One region of the Tepidamorphus gemmatus genome, then DNA from elsewhere that is predicted to be linked to it. Evidence: riboswitches for the same ligand, from Rfam matches in the RefSeq annotation. Region 1 holds a riboswitch; the other holds the start of a gene.

Region 1 (5,221 bases):
TTCTGGCAGACCGAGAGCACCGGCCAGTGGGTCAAGGGCAAGAGCGCCCCCACCTATGGTCCGCTGGGTCCGTGGCTTGTCACCCGTGACGAGATCGCCGATCCGCAGAAGCTCGCCATGAGCCTCGATGTCAACGGCAAGCGGATGCAGACCGGATCGACCGAGACCATGATCTTCGGCATCGTCGAGCTGATCAGCTATGTGACGCGCTTCATGAAGCTCCTGCCCGGCGACGTCGTCACCACCGGGACGCCGCCCGGGGTCGGGATGGGCATGAAGCCGCCGGTCTTCCTGAAGGCGGGCGATGTGGTGACCCTGACGATCGAGGGTCTCGGCACCCAGCGCCAGAAGGTCGTCGCGCGCTGAGGCAGCGGCCGGGCGCCGCCTGGCGGCGGCGCCCGCCACATGTCGATCAGCTCGTGCGGGCGTCCAGGAACGGCCCGATCGACCGGCCGGACCAGCCGCCCAAAGCAGACCGCGCCGCCTCGTAGGACTCCATCACCCGGCGCGCCTGGGCATCGCCGGCGACGAGCTCGGCCAGCACGTCGGATGCCGCAGCGCGCGCCGCCATGACGACATCGCGCGGGAACTCGGACAGCCTGACATCGGTCCCTGCGAGGCGCGCGATCGCAAGGCCGTTCATCCAGTCCGCCTCCGCCAATCCCGCCGCCGCCTCCATCGCGCAAGCCCCGGCGACGATCGCCCGCAGATCCGGGTCAAGCGCCTCGAGGGCCGGAATCGATACCAGCGCCTCACCGGTGCCATTCGGCTTGTTGAAGCTCGGCCATAGATAATGGGGTGCCACCCGGTCGAGACCGAGGGCAATGTCGGAGAACGGGCCAAGGAATTCCACGGCGTCGACGACACCCGACTGCAATGCCTGGAATATCTCGCCCGGAGGAATTGCCACCGCAGTCATCCCGAGCCGTCGGAACACCTCGGCGCCGAGTCCCGCGGACCGGATGCTCACGCCCTTGAGATCGTCCGGCGAGGCAACCGGCCGCTTGAACCAGCCACCCATCTGGAAGCCGGTGTTGCCCGCCATGAACGGCTTGATGCCGAACGGCGCGTAGAGCTCGTCCCACAGCGCCTGGCCGCCCCCGTGTTCCACCCAGGCGACGTGTTCGGGCGGAGTCAGGCCGAACGGCACGGTTGTGAAGAAGACCGCTGCGGGGATCTTGCCCTGCCAGAAGAACGAGGCGGTGTGGCCCATCTCGGCCACTCCTTGCGAGACCGCATCGAAGACCTCGAAGGCGGGCACCAGCTCGCCGGCGGCGAATACCTCCACCGTCAGCCTGCCACCGCTGAGCGCCCCGATCCGCTCGGCAAGCCGTCTGGCGCTGACGCCGGGCCCCGGCAGGTTGTGCGGCCACGAGGTTGCCATCCGCCATCGAACGAGCCCTTGGGAGACGGCGGGGGCCGCCAGAGACGCAGCACCGGCCGCCACGGCCCCGGCGATGACCGTTCGGCGGGAGAGCCCGCCACGTTGCGAGATTGTTTTCATGACCACACCGAATGGAAATGGTGGACCGGGCCGTGGCCATGGCCGACGCCCAGCGTATCGGCCGCGACCAGCGCGGCAGTGAGATAGTCCTTCGCGGCCCTGACCGCCGCCTCGAGCCCAAGTCCCTTCGCCAGCCCGGCAGCGATTGCCGCCGACAGCGTGCAGCCGGTGCCGTGGGTATTGCGGGTCGCCACGCGCGGTGCCTCGAACCGCAGGCAATCCCGGTCGGACACCAGGATATCGACCGAACGATCGCCTTCGGCGTGCCCCCCCTTCATCAGTACCGCCTTCGGTCCTAGCGCCAAGAGCCGCTCGCCTTGCCGGCGCATCGCCGCCTCGCTGTCTGCGACGTCCGCGTCAAGCAGTCGGGCCGCCTCGGGGAGGTTCGGGGTGATCACCAGCGCCAGCGGCAGCAGCGTGTCGCGCAGGACCGCCACCGCCTCCGGACGCAGCAGCGGATCACCGCTCTTGGCCACCATCACGGGATCGATGACGATGTTGGGCGCCCGATGCGCCGCCAGGCGTTCTGCGACCGTCTCGATCACCGCCGGCACGCTCAGCATCCCGACCTTCACCGCGTCGACGGACAGATCGTCGAAGACCGAATCGATCTGCTTCGCCACGAAATCCGGCGCGATGTCGAGCACCGCCTGGACGCCGGTGGTGTTCTGCGCGACGAGCGCTGTGATGACCGTTGCTCCGTAGACGCCCAGCGCCGAGAAGGTCTTCAGATCGGCCTGCATGCCTGCACCGGCGGTCGGATCGGTTCCGGCGATCGAGAGCGCCACGGGCGCGCGCCCGCCGCGAGCGGGGTCGGCGGTGAAGCTGTCTGGTCGCACCTGTTTCATGGGGAGGCAATCCTGTCACCGAAGTCCTGGGGGTCGAGCGCATAGAGTGCGTCGAGATAGGCCGGAACGAAGCTTCCGGGTCCTCGGGCCGTCGCTCCGGCGCGTTCGGCGGCTGCCTTGACGAAGGCGAGGCACGCCGCCGCCGCGAGGAAACGATCCGTCTCCACCGCCAGGAAACCGGCCATCAGCGCGGTGGCCGCGCATCCCGATGCTGTCACCAGCGCCATCAGCGGATGTCCGCCCGCCACCTCGACCTCGCGGGTTCCATCGGTCGCGAAATCCACCTCGCCGGTCCGCACCACCACCGCGCCGCTTTCGCGGGCCAACAGCCGTGCCGCCGCGTCGCCGCCGTCGCTGCCGCTCAACGCCGCGAGTTCCGCGCGATTGGCACGGATCACGGCTGGATGGCGCCGCGCCAGGTCACGGGCAAGCCCGAGCCTCGTCGGTGAGCGCTCGACGAACACGGGATCCAGTGCCCATGGCTTCCCGTCCGTTCGGGCGATACGGATCGCCACGTCGATCGCCTCGGCCCGCAGCGGGTCAAGCGTGCCGAGATTGACGAGCAGCGCCGACGCCCCGTGGATGAAGCCGGGCACCTCCGGCGGATTGACGGTCATCGACGGAATGCAGCCTGCTGCCAGAAGCACGTTCGCCGTGTAGGCTACCGCTGCGGCATTGGTGATGCAGTGCACGCGCGGACGCTCGGCCCGCAGCCGCGCGAGCAGCTCACCCGTCAGATCGCGCGCAGCGCCGCTCAACGGCCCGGGCCGCCGGCAGGATCAACCGCATCGCTTGGGGAAACTGTCCTGCTGTTCATCTCAACTCCCTCCGCCGGCATCATCCGGATCAGGTTCGACGGGTTGACCGCCCTGCGGCCTCTCAGTCCCGTTCGGGACACCCCAATGAGATCGTCTCGCACATCTATCCGACCTGCAGGCCGGTTTCAAGGGCTGTTCGGCAGGTTCCGGCTGCTGGACACCTGCACGGCGTCGGCATGACCTTGCGTGATCCGGCTCCAGTCGCGAGCCTGCACGGGTGGCAGCAATCGATGCTTCCAGCCGACGTCTGCCATCGCTTCCGGCATCGGACCGGCGGCGGCGATCGCAATCCGGAACCACCCGACTGGCAGGGCCTCCCCCAAGTCGCACCATTGCACCTTGGCGTACCGGCTCGGTTTGCCGTAGACCGGCACCCATGCCGGACCATCGCCACGAGGACGCACGGATGCAGCCATGACCGGGATCGACTACGAAGCCGAATACAACAACCGTGCGCGCGTCCCGGAGCATCCGGCCATCATCGAAGGCTGGGCGCGCGACGCAGCCGCGTTCCGCAACACCGCGAGCGCGGAACTGGATCTCGCCTACGGCCCACGCCAGCGCAATCGCGTCGACTTGTTCTTTCCCGCAGCGGACCGAAGGGTCGAACGCCTGGCGATCTTCATCCACGGCGGATACTGGCAGATGCTCGACAAGAGCTACTTCAGCCATCTCGCGCGCGGTCCCCTTGCCCACGGCATCGCCGTCGCCATGCCGACCTACACGCTGTGCCCCGAGGTCGGCATCGGCGAGATCATCGAGGAGATGCGCGCCCTCGTCCGCTTCCTGCATGACCGCTACCGCCTGCCGATGGCCGTCAGCGGCCATTCGGCCGGCGGTCACCTCGCCGCCGCACTGCTTGCAACCGACTGGACCGCACGCGGGCTGCCCGAAGCCGTGGTACCGGCCGCGCAACCGATCTCCGGACTGTTCGATCTGGTGCCGCTCGTCGCAACCACGCTCAACCGCGCGCTGAAGCTGGACTCCGTCGAGGCAGGTCGCGTCAGTCCGCTCAACTGGCCCTCGCCAGCCGGTCTCGCCCTGCACGCCTGGGTCGGCGGCGCGGAGAGCGACGAGTTCCTGCGTCAGAGTCGGGAAATCGTCGATGAATGGATCGAAGGGGGTGTCCGCGCCGAATATTTCGAGGCGACCGGAGCCAACCACTTCACCGTCATTGCCCCACTCGCCGAGCCCGACAGCGACATGACCCGCGATCTCGCCGCGCTGACGCCCGGCCGGGGCGGCTGAGGCGCGGACGCGGCGATCCGCGGCCGCCGACAGGCTGCGTCGTCGATGTAAGGCTTCGGGATGTAAGGCTTCGGGATGTAAGGCTTCGGCAAGCAAACTGCCGGAAGATGACCCATCATTCTCCGGGGACATCATCCATGCCGATTCGCCGCAATGCGCTCGCGCGGTTCGCCGTCGCGCTCCTGCTTGGTCTCGTCGTCACCGCCGCAGCCTCCGCGACCGCGCAGGCCGCTGCGCCCGACGTGCGGCCGTCGGTCTTCCTCCAGTGCCCGACCGCGCCCGGCGATCCAAACACCTATGCGCTGTGCGCCACGGCGCGATGCTGGGTGCTCGACGGCGTCGCCTACTGCAAGTGCGAGATCGAGAACGGCAGGAGCATCTCGCTGCCGTTCCACTATCGCGACCGAGGCCAGCGCCGGAACGTCTGCACGCTGTTGAAGGACGGTGTCGCCAACGGTTTCACGGTCAGCACCTATTCGACCCCGCGCCGGCTCGAACAGGACTACCGCCCGGCGGTGGAGAAGCTCGGTCCGCCGCTGGCGATCTACACCTGCGGCGGTCCGGTCGGAAACCAGCCCCAGGCCGGCTATTCGGCCCAGTGCGACGGCGGCATCTGCTTCAATTCGACGACCGGCAAGGAGTTCCCCGGCCTCGGCCCGATCGGCGAGGGCGAGATCGTGTGTTCCTGCCCGCCGGTGCCCGCGCCCAAGGTCGGCTTCCAGATGGCCGGCCCCTGGCACTGCCGGCCGGGTGCGCGCGACGTCGACGGCCGCTGCTGCGACAGGGAGTTTCACGACCGGTTC
Region 2 (5,221 bases), on a different contig from region 1:
TATCCGCCAGGCGACCCGGCGCTGGCGGGCGCCGTTTCGGCGTTGGCCTCCAGGCACCATGCAGTGCTGCTGGCCAATCACGGGCCGGTCGTCGCCGGCACCAGCCTTGAGGCAGCAACCCATGCGACCGAGGAACTGGAGGAGACGGCCCGGCTGTTTCTCCTGCTGCGCGGGCAGGCGATCCGCACACTGACACCGGATCAGGTCGCGGAGCTGCGGCGGCGATTCGGATGAGACGGATCGCGCGGCCGGCCGCGATCAGGGCATGGGGATGCGATTGCCGCGTGCCGGCACGTCGTAACCCTTCTGCACGGCGGGGCGGCTCGCGATGCGCTCGTACCAGGCCCGCACATTGGGGAACCGGGTCAGATCGATGCCCTGCCATTCGAAGCGCGACGCCCACGGCCAGGTCGCGATATCGGCAATCGAATACTCGCCGGCGAGGTAGTCGCGATCCGCGAGTCGCCTGTCGAGGACGCCGTAGAGGCGCTGGGCCTCCTTGCCGTAGCGCTCTTCGGCATAGGGCGCCTTGCCCCTGTTGAAATGCAGGAAGTGATGCGCCTGGCCGAGCATCGGGCCGAAACCGCCCATCTGCCACATCAGCCATTCGACCGCCTGCCAGTATCGGGCATCGTCGGCCGGCATAAGCCGGCCGGTCTTTTTCGCCAGATAGAGCAGGATGGCACCCGACTCCATCAGCGACATGCCGGTGTCGCGATCGACGATCGCCGGGATCTTGTTGTTCGGGCTGATTTTCAGGAACTCTGGGGCGAACTGTTCGTCCTTCGTGATGTCGATCTCGTGGACAGTATAGGGCAGTCCCAGTTCCTCCAGCGCAATCGAGACCTTGCGGCCGTTCGGCGTGGACCAGGTGTAGAGGTCGATCACGGGCATTTGCTCCTTGGTATTGGTCTGTTGAAGGAGGCACGGCAACCTTGCATGCGCAGGCCTGCGAGGGAAGTGGCGCCTGCCATGGCATGCCACCATCCACGCGCGGCATCATTCGCGTTGTCGGTGAGACGGCGCAAGCGTACCGCATCATCGGATGATGGCGCTGTACGACGGGCCGGGATCAGCGGCAAGGCGGTTGTCGCTCGCGTCGCGGAGGATTGCTGATGGGGCGCCTGTTTCCAGCCGTTGTACTTGCTGGGATGGGCGTGTGGCTCGCGCTCGGCGCGACCGGGCAGGCCGCGCCGACCTTCCGCTTCCAGCTTGACTCCAACGCTCCGGCCGGCGTCTCCGGTGAGCCGCACACCGCACCCGGTCGCCGCAACTGCTATCGCAGCTCCACCGCATAGGTCTCCGTCGGGACGATCTCGTCGATCAGGCCGCGCGACTTCATGAACTGGGCGAAGCGTTCGTAGCGCCTGCGGTCGAGCGCGGCGGGGCGCTTGGCGAAGCGGGGGAGGGTGTCGAACCAGGCGCGTCGGTTCAGGTCATCGTCGAGTTCCGGATGCCGGGCCACGAACAGCTCCCACCCCTCCTGCGGATGGTTGGTCAGCCAGATCGTCGCTGCTTCCACGGCCTCGAGAAATCGGACAAGGCGATCGTCGCCGATGGTGTCGCGGTGGGCCTCGAAGATCAACTCGTCATAGACCGGAACCCCGTGCTCCTCCGGAAAGAAAGCCCGGCCGGGGCGCCCCTCGATGTCCATCTGGTTCAACTCGAAATTGCGGAAGGCGCCGATAACCGCGTCGACCTGGCCCGAGAACAGCGACGGCGACAGCGAGAAATTGACGTTCACCAGCTTAACGTCGGCGAGCTCCAGGCCCGCGCTCTCCAGCATCTGGCCGAGCAGCGCGTCCTCGAAGCCGCCCACCGAAAAGCCGATGGTCCGACCCTTGAGATCGGCAAGGTCCCCTATCGGCCCGTCCTCGAGCACCACCAGCGTATTCAGCGGAGTCTCCACGAGCGTGCCGAATCGCACCAGCGGCAGCCCTTCATGCACCTGCAGGTGGAGATTGGGCTGATAGGAGATGGCGACGTCCGCCTGGCCGGCAGCGACGAGCCGGGGCGGAGCACTCGGATCGGCGGGTGGCACCAGCTCGACGGCGAGGCCGCGGTCGGCGAAAAACCCCTTCGCCTCGGCAATGATCAGCGGAGCATGGTCGGGATTGACGAACCAGTCGAGGAGGACGGTCAGCCGGTCCGCCGCTCCGGCCTGGCCACCGCCGGCGAAGCTCGCGCCAAGGCCGAGGAACAGACCGGCCACAAGACGTGCCGGCCATGCAGTGGGGCGGCTGGGTGTGTGTGTTGCCATGGAGAATCTCCCGGTTTCGTTGAACGGTCGGCGCACAGAGCCACAAGGCAATGCAGCCTCACGGCGATGTCTCGTCGATCCAGTGGACGAGGCGGCGGGTCGCGGCCTCGACCGCGGTTCGGATCAGCACTGCCGTGGCGCCAAGCATCAGAAGCGCGGCGAAGACCATGTCGGTTTGCATGCGGGCATTCGACTGCAGCATGACGAAGCCGAGTCCGGCCGAGGCACCGACCCATTCGCCGACCACGGCGCCGATCGGCGCGACGGCGGCGGCGACCCTCAGGCCCGAGGCGAGCCCTGGAAGCGCGGCCGGAATGCGGATCAGCGCAAGCGTGCGCAGCCGCCCCGCATCCGAGATGACGGCGAGGTCGAGAAGCCCGGGATCGGTGCGACGCAGCCCGTCGAGGAAGGCCGAGGCGATCGGGAAGTAGATGATCAGCGTCGCCATGACCACCTTCGAGGCGATTCCGTAGCCGAGCCAGATGACGAGCAGCGGTGCGATCGCGAAGACGGGCAGCGCCTGGCTTGCCACCATCACGGGCAGGACGACGCGCCCGGCCGCAGGGATGCCGGAAGCGGCGAGGGCGGTGACGACACCGAGCCCGGTGCCGGTCATCAGGCCGAGCACGATCTCCAGCGCCGTGATCGCCGCGTTGCGCATCAGAAAATCGCTGTGGGCGAGGAATGCAGCAGCGACCCGCCTGGGGCTGGGCAGGATGAACGGAGGCAGGTCCAGTACGACCACCGCACCCTGCCAGGCCGCGAGGATCACGGCGCAGACGAGACCGGAACGCAGCAGCCTATGGGCGACGCGCCAACCGGCCCTGGCTGATGGGGCGTCGGGCACCGGGGCCTCAATCCTGTCTTCGGGCCGGGACTGTATGCGATGGTCGGGCGAGACAGCAGGCAAGCATGATGGATCTCCGTCGCGGCGCGTTCAGGAGATCCGGGAGACGTTTGGCTCGGGGGAAGCTCGGTTCCAGTCCCTTCGCCGGCATGACCCGGATCAGGTTCGAAGGGTTCGGCCCGACCTGGCCGGTCGCGCCATCTCAGCTCCCTGCAGAGCACCCCTCGGAACGAGGCCGAGGATGGCGGACGCCGCACGATAATGCAAGCGTCCGTCGCGGGCTGCCGGCCGCCCGATTCATTCCGACGGCAGAGGTGCCGCCGGCGGTGATTCGCCCCAGGCCGCGAAGGCGTCCTGGAACACCTTCGTTCCCGTCTCGCCCTTGGCCAGCGACAGCACCGCGCGGCCGCCGTTGGAATAGTTGATCGGAATGTCGATGAAACCGCGCGTGCGCATCTCGGCGATGTTGCGTTCGCGGTCGAGCTCGGATTCCGACAGGCCGACGAGGAAGTATCCTTCCATCACCGGGACCACGGCGCCGACCAGCGGTTGACCGGAGGAGCGTGGTGTGGCCTTCATCAGCAAGCCCGGCACGGAGGCGATGCCGCCATCGCGAAAGTTCGGCCCCCGCGTGAAGACGAGCTCGACCAGATGGCTCGCCGGAAGCGCCTGGTCTAGGTTGCGGCGAATCGTCAGGGTCAGTTGCAGATCCTTGTCGGGGATGCGTACCTGGCCCTCGATGACCTTCGACACCGCGCCCGTCGCGTCGGTATCGTCCGCCAGTCTCCAGTCTACCAGGCCGCCCGCAGTGATCGGGGCGCCCGTGCCGGACCCTTCCTCGATCAGCAGCGCCTGGGCGACCCGCTCGCCCTCGCTCTCGGCGGCCGGCGGGATCTGCGGCTGGGTCGTCGCCGGTGGTTGAACGGCAGGCGGTTGCGGCTGCGCGGATGCCGGCGCTTCGTTGCCGGGCACGCGATCGACGATCTTCTGCTCCTCGTCGCTCTGAGACCCGCCGGTCAGCGTCGCCACCATCGACGCCAGCGTGTCACGCTGCCAGTAGATGACGCCGGCGATGCCGACGATCACCAGGGCCAGCACGATCCAGGCAATGTAGCGTCCCGCACCGCCACCCGAATCGCCGTCGTCATAGATCGCGGCGGTACGGCGCTCACCGGTCTCGCGCGGGCGTTGATCCGGGCGGCGCGGCGCGGCCGGTTCTTGCGTGCGATAACCGTTGTCGACGCTGGACGCGCCCAGCGCATCGCCGGTTGGCGCGGCTTGGTCCAGGGCCGTGCGCGCCTGCCTGGCAGCATCCGCGGATGCCTGCCCCAGACGCTCGGCCGCCGCGACCGCCGACCGCAAATCCTCGCTGGGGCGACGCGGCTCCTGCACCGGACGCTGCTTGGCCGGCTGCGGCGGCGGTACCTGATTCTGCGGCATCGATGGCGGCGCGACCGGTTCGTTCGCCGGATACCCGGCCTCCAGGTCCGTGTCCAGGCCCGCCGCGGCCTGCGCGAACTCGGCCTCGACCTCGGCGATCGCCGCATCCAGCGCTGCCGTCTGGCGCTGCAGTTCCTCCTCGCCGAGCGGGGGATCGAGCGCCTTCAGCTGGCCGAGCAGCGCGGTTCGCGCCTTGCCGTAAAGAGCATGACGCGCTGCCTCGTTGTTGTCCTTGAGGTTCTCCACCGCGCGGCGGAGAACACTGACGAAATCTGCCATGATCCGGCTACGAGCCTCCTGAAGCCCACCTACAGGCTCTTAGTCCTGAAAAGGGTCGTGAACAAGGATCGTGTCCTCGCGGCGCGGGCTCGTCGACAACAACGCCACCGGCGCGCCGATCAGTTCCTCGATCCTGCGGACATACTTCACCGCCTGCGCCGGCAGGTCGGCCCACGAACGGGCGCCCTCGGTGCTCTGCGACCATCCCTCGAAGGTTTCGTAGACCGGCGTCACCGCGGCCTGCGCATCGCGCGAGGCGGGCAGATGGTCGAGTCTCGCGTTGCCGAGGCGATACTCGACACAGATGCGCAATTCCCCGAAGCCGTCCAATACGTCGAGCTTGGTCAGCGCGATGCCGTGGATGCCGCCGGTGCGGATGGCCTGGCGGACCAGCA

The links. Region 1 has a riboswitch for thiamine pyrophosphate ahead of thiM (hydroxyethylthiazole kinase). Riboswitches for the same ligand answer to the same signal wherever they lie in the genome.
Region 2: it holds a riboswitch for thiamine pyrophosphate, as region 1 does, so the genes downstream of both, EDC22_RS08455 (ABC transporter permease) here and thiM (hydroxyethylthiazole kinase) in region 1, are expected to answer to the same signal.

The regions. Positions count from the first base shown of each region.
Region 1 is NZ_SMAK01000009.1:67,183-72,403, forward strand. It holds gene EDC22_RS14070 (fumarylacetoacetate hydrolase family protein) at 1-366, shown strand, start outside; gene EDC22_RS14075 (TRAP transporter substrate-binding protein) at 413-1,384, opposite strand; gene thiD (bifunctional hydroxymethylpyrimidine kinase/phosphomethylpyrimidine kinase) at 1,501-2,352, opposite strand; gene thiM (hydroxyethylthiazole kinase) at 2,349-3,110, opposite strand; TPP riboswitch at 3,158-3,264, opposite strand; gene EDC22_RS14090 (hypothetical protein) at 3,296-3,586, opposite strand; gene EDC22_RS14095 (alpha/beta hydrolase) at 3,585-4,418, shown strand; gene EDC22_RS14100 (hypothetical protein) at 4,556-5,221, shown strand, end outside.
Region 2 is NZ_SMAK01000004.1:209,272-214,492, reverse strand. It holds gene otnC (3-oxo-tetronate 4-phosphate decarboxylase) at 1-234, shown strand, start outside; gene EDC22_RS08465 (glutathione S-transferase family protein) at 259-888, opposite strand; gene EDC22_RS08460 (ABC transporter substrate-binding protein) at 1,277-2,260, opposite strand; gene EDC22_RS08455 (ABC transporter permease) at 2,319-3,107, opposite strand; TPP riboswitch at 3,226-3,342, opposite strand; gene EDC22_RS08450 (hypothetical protein) at 3,405-4,826, opposite strand; gene EDC22_RS08445 (adenylosuccinate synthase) at 4,866-5,221, opposite strand, start outside.